Regions from separate parts of the Bacillus sp. MN7755 genome, predicted to be linked through region 2. Evidence: riboswitches for the same ligand, from Rfam matches in the RefSeq annotation. Region 2 holds a riboswitch; each other region holds the start of a gene.
The links. A riboswitch is a leader RNA that binds a small molecule or an ion and turns the genes downstream of it on or off. The one in region 2 is predicted to bind S-adenosylmethionine.
Positions count from the first base shown of each region.

Region 1: linked by a shared signal. The riboswitch ahead of ACYVEC_RS25085 (hypothetical protein) and the one ahead of ACYVEC_RS07235 (LLM class flavin-dependent oxidoreductase) in region 2 are both predicted to bind S-adenosylmethionine.
Region 3: linked by a shared signal. The riboswitch ahead of metK (methionine adenosyltransferase) and the one ahead of ACYVEC_RS07235 (LLM class flavin-dependent oxidoreductase) in region 2 are both predicted to bind S-adenosylmethionine.

Region 1 is NZ_BTRL01000025.1:167,273-170,553, reverse strand. Features, by position in the region: gene ACYVEC_RS25100 (ECF transporter S component) at 1-27, shown strand, start outside; gene ACYVEC_RS25095 (YwiC-like family protein) at 213-935, shown strand; gene ACYVEC_RS25090 (hypothetical protein) at 968-1,159, opposite strand; SAM riboswitch class I at 1,282-1,380, shown strand; gene ACYVEC_RS25085 (hypothetical protein) at 1,421-1,738, shown strand; gene ACYVEC_RS25080 (SWIM zinc finger family protein) at 1,992-2,381, shown strand; gene ACYVEC_RS25075 (NAD(P)H-dependent oxidoreductase) at 2,405-2,980, shown strand; gene ACYVEC_RS25070 (hypothetical protein) at 2,977-3,281, shown strand, end outside.
Region 2 is NZ_BTRL01000008.1:49,167-52,447, forward strand. Features, by position in the region: gene ACYVEC_RS07215 (HD-GYP domain-containing protein) at 1-40, shown strand, start outside; gene ACYVEC_RS07220 (YjcZ family sporulation protein) at 194-304, opposite strand; gene ACYVEC_RS07225 (LCI fold-containing protein) at 708-989, shown strand; gene ACYVEC_RS07230 (hypothetical protein) at 1,305-1,511, opposite strand; SAM riboswitch class I at 1,775-1,881, shown strand; gene ACYVEC_RS07235 (LLM class flavin-dependent oxidoreductase) at 1,964-3,022, shown strand; gene ACYVEC_RS07240 (ATP-grasp domain-containing protein) at 3,015-3,281, shown strand, end outside.
Region 3 is NZ_BTRL01000017.1:321,789-325,069, reverse strand. Features, by position in the region: gene pckA (phosphoenolpyruvate carboxykinase (ATP)) at 1-1,124, opposite strand, end outside; SAM riboswitch class I at 1,353-1,474, shown strand; gene metK (methionine adenosyltransferase) at 1,642-2,841, shown strand; gene ACYVEC_RS20955 (hypothetical protein) at 2,883-3,062, opposite strand; gene ACYVEC_RS20950 (hypothetical protein) at 3,069-3,248, opposite strand.

The DNA.
Region 1 (3,281 bases), on a different contig from region 2:
ATATTAGATAAGCATAACATGGCATAGAAAAGCATACTCATATAAGGTAGGGTCGCGACTTACATATTCGTTTGCCTCTTTCATGCTTCTTACATATTGTAAGGAGCATTTTTTATTTGTCAAAAAATCGATTCAATATACGTCGGCTATTATATAAAATTATTTGTATAATAATAGGTGAGAACTATTTTCAAAAGGGAGGTGTATAGTTAATGAAGTTAGTTATTCCGAAGCAACATGGTGCATGGGCCATGCTTGTTATACCATTTCTATTAAGTGTTATTCTTGGGAAACCTACTATGTATCATATCCCATTGTTTTTAGCTTGGTTCTTTATCTATTTAGCTACGTATCCATTTCTTATGTACATAAAACAAAAACGAAAAAAAGAGTATTTACATGCTTCGATTGTATATTTTATCATCGCTTTCGTATTTGGGATGATTTCTCTATTATATGAATGGCGCATTCTTTTATTCGTAGCGGTAATGATTCCCTTATTTATAGTAAATATGTATTACGCTCGTCAAAAGAATGAAAGAGCATTACTAAATGACATTAGTGCAATTATTGTTTTCTGTATAGGTGGTTTAGTTAGTTATTATTTTTCAATGAAGCTTCTAGATAAAACAGCAGTATTTATTGCGCTTATTTCATTTTTATATTTTTTAGGAAGTACGTTTTATGTGAAAACGATGATTCGTGAGAAAAATAATCCGAAGTATCGTTTTATATCTTGGGGTTATCATATCGTGTTAACGATTATCGTATTTGCTATCAATCCGTGGTGTTCTCTTATTTTTATACCAAGTGTCATTCGAGCAATTATATTGTATGGCAAAAAAATTTCAATTATAAAAGTAGGGATTTTAGAAATTGTTAATTCTGTATATTTTTTAATCATAACGGCAATAATTATGAAGTATGCCATTTGAAAAAGCTTCCCATCAATTGATGGGAAGTTTTTTCAATCTTGTTCTAAAATGTGAACGGTGTAATCGCAGCGTTGAATAGCTTGTTCGATCGCATAAAGGGATTGCTCAATACGAGCGCGATTAAAATCTTTTTCAACAGTCTGTAGTGCTTCTTCTAAACAATGTTTTGCTTCTTGTAACGATTGAAAAGAATCTTGTACATATCCGCGAGCATTTTGATGCATTTCATAATCCTCCTTGAATACTCATATATATATAGTATGAACAGTAAGGAAAAAAATATAATTTGTTATATTTGTTTGACAATTAAAGTGAAATTACGTATAGTAGGTTTTAAGTGAATATTTTCTTATCCAGAGAGGTGGAGGGACTGGCCCGATGAAACCCAGCAACCGCGATGCAGGTGCTAATTCCAGCAGAACATATTTGTTCTGGGAGATAAGACGAAGATATATACGTAACTTCTTCTTATCGGAGAGGTTTTTTTGTTGCAAAAAAACCGATTACGAAAATTTATATTAAGAAGAAAGGGGTTGCGCATTACTGTGACACTCGAAAAATACGTAAAACTGCGTAGTACAGTTTATGAATATATGATAGAGCAAGATAAGCCGATATCATTGTTAGATATTCAAGAACATATCGTTTCGCATCATGAAGGAAAATTCACGAAAAAGATGTTACATCAATTTTATTTATCAAGGCTATTAGATGAACTGAAACTGGATGGGAAAATTACATTAGCTGATGAATATCTCTATACTGAAAAAGGGGTATTTTATAAGGCGAGAAAAGGGAGCTAAGCTCTCTTTTTTTTGAAGTATGTAGAGTAAAAGACTGCTTAAGCAGCCTGATACAGGGAATGGTGTTGAGTGTGTAGTGTCAAAGATTGAATGTGCCTGAAAGAGGCACTTCATATCGGCTGCAAATGAAAAGAGACACCTTCGCCGAATAGGTGTCAGTCGTTTTGTCACATAGACTTGCTATTTGACAGTTATTAGAATAACATGCAGGGGTTGTGGAAGTCAAAAGGGAATTAAAGGAAGCGGTGCTATTATGTACGCTTACTTATTACATGATATAACGAAATGGATTCCTAAATACATTATGGATAAAGGTTATGAATATTATGAAGAAGGACATGTAGAAGATGTTGAAATACAAGACAAAAAAGTATTTGCTTTCGTTACTGGAAATGCAGGAAACTATGAAGTGATTATTGATCTTGAAGATTTTACAGAAAGTAGCTGCGAGTGTCCGTATGAGAATCTTTGCAAGCATATGGCGGCAGTTGTTTATGATATTCAAGATGCTGGTGAGAGTAAGGTGAAAGAGAAACTGAAAGATTTAGAAAAGGAAGAGTTAATCACAGTATTAAATCGTTTGTTGCAAAGTTCGAAAAACGTGCAAATTGTAGAGAAGATGTTAAAGAAGGGGAAACTTTAACTTATAGAGGGAGTTGTTTGGCAGTGAATGTACTAATTGTATACGCTCATCCTAGTCCTTCAAGTTTTAACGCGGCGATTTTAAAGCATGTGCAAAAAGGACTACAGGAAACAAATCATTCAGTTACTGTACTTGATTTATACAAAGAACAATTTGATCCAGTCCTTGTTTTTAATGAAGAGAAGAAAAGGCGTGATTTAGTAAATGAAGAAGAAACAGCTCGGTACAGAACGTTAGTGGAAGAAGCGGATACTCTTCTCTTCATTTATCCAATATGGTGGTGGGGGATGCCGGCTATTTTAAAAGGGTTTATTGATCGCATATTCGTAGCTGGATTTGCTTATAAATATGAAGGTGCTCTGCCGAAAGGGTTATTGAAAGGTAAGAAGGCGTGGGTAATTAATACATTAGACTCACCGTTATGGTATGTCGCACTATTATATCGATCAGCAGATTGGATTATGATGAAGAGAGGTGTTTTACGTTTTTGCGGAATTCGCGATATAAAACGGTCAGTTTTTCAATCTGTGAAAACGAGTAAACGAGAGAAGCGGGAAAAGTGGTTATTACAAATAGAAGAAAAGGCTCGTACATTATGAATGAAATGGAACGTATTATAAAATGTTGTGGGTATGATAACGAACTTTTACGAACGTATATTACGTGTTTACTTCAATTGAAAAAATGTAGCGCAATATTTCAGCAAATTCAAATAGAGTTAAGAAATGATTATTTAATAAGGGGAATTTGTGAAAGAGAAGTTGATGAAGTAGTACGGGGAAGTAAGGAATATGAAATACATTTTCTTCCTAAAGTATTACAGTGGAATTTCTTGAGGGAAAATCCACATCTGATTGAAAAAGTATGTGAAGATTTTTTTTCATGCGAGGCATTACTTCT
Region 2 (3,281 bases):
TCCTTTGTGGGAAAAAATGGTCCCAAATTCTTTTAGTTAAAAGCTCATGTCTGAAATCGATTCATATTTGAGGTATGATGAATGCGAAAAATGAAAAAACCGAATCCAATCGTGATAAAAGTTTGGAACTAGATAATGAATAAGGCACATAAAGAAAAGGTACCTATATATAGGTACCTTTTCTAATAGTTTTTTAGCAGAAACAACTGCATCCAATAATGATTAATAGAATAAATAATACAACTAATAAAGCAAATCCTCCAGCGAAACCGCAGCCTTCGCCGCAACTACCACCATATCCCATAACAATAGTGCCTCCTTTAGATAAAAGGGTAAAACTAGGGTTCATTCCATGGATTTTAATGGGTTCACTTTACCTTATGTTTTTAAGAATGAATTGAGCAGGTCCTTTTGAAAATAAAGAAAAGACGCCATTAGGCGCCTTCCTTTTAGGTAGATAAGACTTTAGTTTTCCAATCTAAAGAAATTTTGTATCAGTTCTTTGTGAGTATATCATAATATCTGATTGATTTATTATGCATTGTTACATACTTCTCTAAATCCCTCTATTTTTCATTTGATAAAATAAAATCCTAATATTACCAAAAATTAAATAAATATTTCTACATATTCAAGATATTTACATAAATTACAAAAGTGATACATTTAAGTTGTAAGTTATAAAAACTATTAAAGGGGGATTTATTATGTTCAAGAAATTAGTAGTAGGGCTATTGGCAACTGGTATTGCATTAACAGGAGGAATTGGAGCGGCTTCAGCTGATACGCAAAAAGCTGTGAGCTCTCCGAAACAAGCAACATGCTCAATTCCTTATGAATATTCTAATGGTAAATTCAAAAGAACTCTGTATTACTCAAATGGAGTATATGCTAATAGTTTTAATGAAAATGTTTGTGGCGGGACGATTACATGGTATTTAAAACATGTTCAAAATGGAGTTGCTTTTTACGAAGGTAATTTAAAATAGTAGATTTTTTGAACCTCATTTATTGAGGTTCTTTTATTTTTAGTTTTTAAACTGATTCTCCATAAAAAAAGACACCTAAAGGTACCTTTCTGCGACTTAAACCATCTTAATTTTAATAATATAGTTTTAAGCTTAAAAACTATAGGGAGTTCTCCTATGTGCTTTGTAAATAGCTTTTGCGAAATTATGAGTGTTTTTTTATTTTGTATTTCAATAAGTTCATCTGGATCATTTTTAGATAATATTCTTTTTCTATTAGCTTAAATATAAATAATGCTATTTTCATGTTAGTAACAACATCTTCTCGAATACATTTTATTCTTTGAATGTATCTGGTTTTTCAACTCTGAATGATTTTACCTCACCGCATTCTAAACAGAATGTGGTTAATAGCTTAGAACGTTTCCCTCCTGAAAAGAACCTACTAGAATCATCTTCACAAACATATGCATGATAAGCAGATCCAACTCTTCCTTCTTTAAATGTAGTAGAACCGCAATTATCACATCTTTTATTTTTCATATTACTAACACCTCTTTTGGTTCGTATTTATTTTGCTGTATTTTTATAATAGAAGCAAAGCAACTTGGTTATACATGATGTTTTCGACATGATACAACATACCCCTTCATATATTCGTAAGTAAAACAAGATAATACCCTCATGAACCGCTATAAAAATATGATTTCTTATATATCATTTAATGTTTATCGGAAAAATAAGTATTAAATGATTGATTTTTATTATTCTGATGATTATAATAAAAAAATCACAAAAACAAACAATTCTTATGTTGAGAAGTGGAGGGACGGGCCCTATGAAACTTCGGCAACCTCGTTTTAGACGAAAGGTGCCAAATCCTGCAGGTGAAAAAACACCTGAAAGATAAGAGCGGTTCACTTAGTCAAGAAGGCTACTCTTATTTCGATAAGAGTAGCCTTTTTTATGGCTAAAAGGTAAAGGGGGAATAGGTAGTGGAGTATGGTTTTTGGTTGCCGATTTTTGGGGGATGGCTTCGAAATGTAGATGATGAATCTATGCCGCCTACGTTTGAGTATGCAAAACAAACAGCGCAAGCGGCAGAACAATTAGGTTTTTCAACAACACTTATTGCGGAATTAAATTTAAATGATATAAAAGGTGTTTCAGCACCAAGTTTAGAAGCATGGACAACTGCGGCAGCACTTGCAGCAGTGACGGATAGATTAGAGATCATGACAGCTGTAAGACCTGGTTTCCACAATCCAGCAGTTACAGCAAAAATGGCAGCGAATATTGATCAATTAAGTAATGGCCGTTTTACATTGAATGTAGTTTCAGCATGGTGGGAAGAAGAAGCTAGGCAGTATGGCGGGGTATTTACCGCACACGACGAAAGATATGATCGTACAGAGGAATTTGTAACAGTTTTGAAAGGGCTTTGGAAAGAAGAAGAGTTTTCTTATAAGGGGAATTTTTATGAGATTCATAATACACATTTAAGTCCAAAACCTGTGCAGAAACAAGGGATTAAGATCTATGCAGGTGGTGAGAGTAAGCGAGGAAAAGAGGTAATCGTAAAACACGCGGATGCATATGTCATGCATGGTGGAACAGTGGAAGAAGTATCTGTGAAAATAGAAGATATGAAGAATCGTAGAAAGAAAGTCACAGAGGAGCCATTGCAGTCATTCGGGCTTGCGGCTTACGTCATTTGTCGTGATACAGAAGAAGAGGCATTAGAGGAATGGAGACGCATAACGGATGTGAAAGAAGGTGCGTTAGGTTATGCGGGTTACCAAGATTTTATTAGTAAATCGCATTTAGAACAGCAAGTGAAATTGAATGATTATTCCGTATCTAATCGCGGGTTACGCCCTAATCTAATCGGAACACCAGAACAAATTGCAGAAAGGATACTCGCTTTTGAAAAAGTAGGTGTTACATTATTACTTTTACAATTTTCACCACAGCTTGAAGAGATGAAACGATTTTCTGAAAAAGTGATGCCATTAGTTGAAGCAAGAAGAAAGGAATTGATTACAAATGAGTAAAATTTATATATTACATGAGAATAAGGAATGGACGGATCATTTAGTGAAAAGGTTGGAAGAACTGGAGTTACCGTATGAGGAATGGCATTTAGATAAAGGAACAATATCGTTAGAACAAGAACCTCCTCAAGGTGTTTTTTATAGCCGCATGAGTGCTTCTTCACATACGAGAGGACATCGTTATGCACCTGAATTGACTGAGGGGGTTCTTGCTTGGTTAGAGGGATACGGGCGAACAGTATTTAATGGATCTCGTGCA
Region 3 (3,281 bases), on a different contig from region 2:
TTACTAGTATAACCACTTAAGAAATGATACATAGCTTGTTCTTTTGATAACTTACTGATTGGAGGCAATACGCCAGATGCATCAGCAGTTAAGAAAATGATTGTATTTGGGTGTCCAGCAACACTTGGCAGTACGATATTATCGATCGCATGCATAGGGTATGCAGCACGAGTATTTTCTGTTAAAGTAGTATCGTTATAGTCTGCGATACGCGTTTGGTTATTAATGATAACGTTTTCTAAAACAGATCCAAATTTGATTGCATCGAAAATTTGTGGTTCTTTCTCGTGAGAAAGGTTTACACATTTTGCGTAGCAACCGCCTTCAATATTGAATACACCGTTATCAGACCAACCATGCTCATCATCACCGATTAATTTGCGGTTTGGATCAGCAGATAATGTTGTTTTACCTGTTCCAGATAAACCGAAGAATAGTGCTACGTCACCTTCTTCACCTACGTTTGCAGAGCAATGCATAGAAAGAATATCTTGTTCAGGTAGTAAGAAGTTCATAATAGAGAAGATTGATTTTTTCATTTCTCCAGCGTATTCTGTACCACCAATTAGTACGATACGTTTTTCGAATGAAACCATAATGAATGCTTCAGAGTTTGTACCGTCAACAGCTGGATCAGCTTTGAAATTCGGCGCAGAAACAATTGTGAACTCTGATTCATGAGTTGTTAATTCTTCTTCAGTTGGACGAATGAATAATTGATGTACAAATAAATTGTGCCATGCATATTCGTTAATAACTTGAATTGGTAGGCGGTAATTGCGGTCAGCGCCTGCAAATCCATTGAAGACGAATAACTCTTCTTTTTCTTTTAAGTATTCTAAAACTTTAGTATATAATTTATTAAAATGTTCTTCAGAAATCGGTTGATTCACAGCTCCCCAAGCAATTTTGTCAGCAACCGATGCTTCTTTCACAATAAATTTATCTTTAGGAGAACGTCCTGTATATTTTCCTGTTGAAGCAGAAACGGCACCAGTCGAAGTTAATTTCCCTTCATTTCGCATTAATACTTTTTCCACTAATTGCGGAACACTTAGTTGAATCTGTGCATTGCTTCCGTTCAATAATTCGTGTAAACCAATTTGGACATTCACAGTACTCATATTTATATACCATCCTTTTCATTTAATGAAATATTTCTCGTAATCCCCAACAAGAGTATAACACAATTATATAAATAATGTATACTATTTATTTCTTTTTGTTTGTGTGAATACATTATTTCCTTATTAATATTTCATTTTAGGCGTATTGAGAAAAACTTTCAGGAAAATGTGAATATTAATTGACAAATGAATATCATTTCTTTAGTATAGGTTGGGACGGATACTCTCTTATCCCGAGCTGGCGGAGGGACAGGCCCGATGAAGCCCAGCAACCTCACTTGTAGTGGTAAATACAGGTGAATAGGTGCTAAAACCTGTGCGAGGCTACAGGTCTCGAACGATAAGAGCGAAGGGCAAAAAGCAGTATGCAAGTAGCAAATTAAACCTTTCCTCTATGTAAAGTAGGAAAGGTTTTTCTGTATGCTTGTGGGAGAATAAATGTATGTCGCAGTTTGTGGCAAATTAAGGATGAGTTCCGTACAATATATACAATTACTGTAGGGAGGTTTACCACATGACAAAAAAACGTCATCTGTTCACATCTGAGTCTGTAACTGAAGGACATCCAGATAAAATTTGTGACCAAATTTCTGATTCAATTTTAGATGCGATCTTATCAAAAGACGCAAATGCACGTGTAGCTTGTGAAACAACTGTAACAACTGGTTTAGTATTGGTAGCGGGGGAAATTACGACTTCTACTTACGTAGATATTCCAAAAATCGTTCGTGAAACAATTCAAGGCATTGGTTACACACGCGCAAAATACGGATTCGATGCAGAAACTTGTGCAGTTTTAACATCTATCGATGAGCAATCTGCTGACATCGCTATGGGTGTTGACCAAGCGCTAGAAGCACGCGAAGGTCAAATGACTGACGCTGAGATTGAGGCAATTGGTGCAGGAGACCAAGGTTTAATGTTTGGTTTCGCATGTAATGAGACACAAGAATTAATGCCACTTCCAATCTCGCTTGCTCACAAATTAGCTCGCCGTTTAACTGAAGTACGTAAAGATGATACATTATCATACTTACGTCCGGATGGAAAAACGCAAGTTACAGTTGAGTATGATGAAAATGGTAAACCTGTACGTGTAGATACAATTGTAATTTCTACACAGCATCATCCAGATGTTACATGGGAAGAAATCGATCGCGATTTAAAAGAGCATGTAATTAGGACTGTAGTTCCAGCAGAATTAATGGATGGAGAAACGAAATTCTTCATTAACCCAACTGGTCGCTTCGTAATTGGTGGACCACAAGGTGATGCTGGTTTAACAGGACGTAAAATCATCGTTGATACTTACGGTGGATACGCTCGCCACGGTGGTGGTGCATTCTCTGGTAAAGATGCAACAAAAGTTGACCGCTCTGCAGCATATGCAGCTCGTTATGTTGCGAAAAACATCGTAGCAGCTGGTCTTGCTGATAAAGCAGAAGTACAACTTGCATACGCAATCGGTGTAGCACAACCAGTATCAATTTCAGTTGATACATTCGGCACTGGTAAAGTATCTGAAGACGTACTAGTAGAACTAGTTCGTAACAACTTCGATCTTCGCCCAGCTGGTATTATTAAAATGCTAGACTTACGTCGCCCAATTTACAAACAAACAGCAGCTTACGGCCACTTCGGACGTACTGATGTAGATCTATCATGGGAACGTACAGACAAAGCTGCAGCTTTAAAAGAGCAAGCTGGTCTATAATATATGAAAAAAAGCTTTGCGCAGTGAGCGCAAAGCTTTTTTTATTTCGTTTTACTTATGATTTGGATGCATGATTTGCAATACACTTCTCCGTCTAGCTCAATATACTTTTTCATATTTGTTATGCCGCTTGCTGGAAATGGCATATGAATCCACGCTTTTTCATATGTTTTTATTTCTTTTTGGCATGATTTACAAACAGTTGGCTTTTTTTGAAACATGTGAAATTAACCTTTCATTTGACGTGCTTTTCCTGCGCAAAATGCACTGCTCAGTAAAAATAGCGTTGCGAATATAATGCTTACTAATGTAGAGTATGGGATTGCGCCTTTTAGAGAAAAACCGACAGTGATGGAAGCAACAAATAAGAGGATGAATGTTGTTGTTAATTTTTTATATAGTTCCATAATATGTAGACCTCCGATTTATTTGGTAGTGCA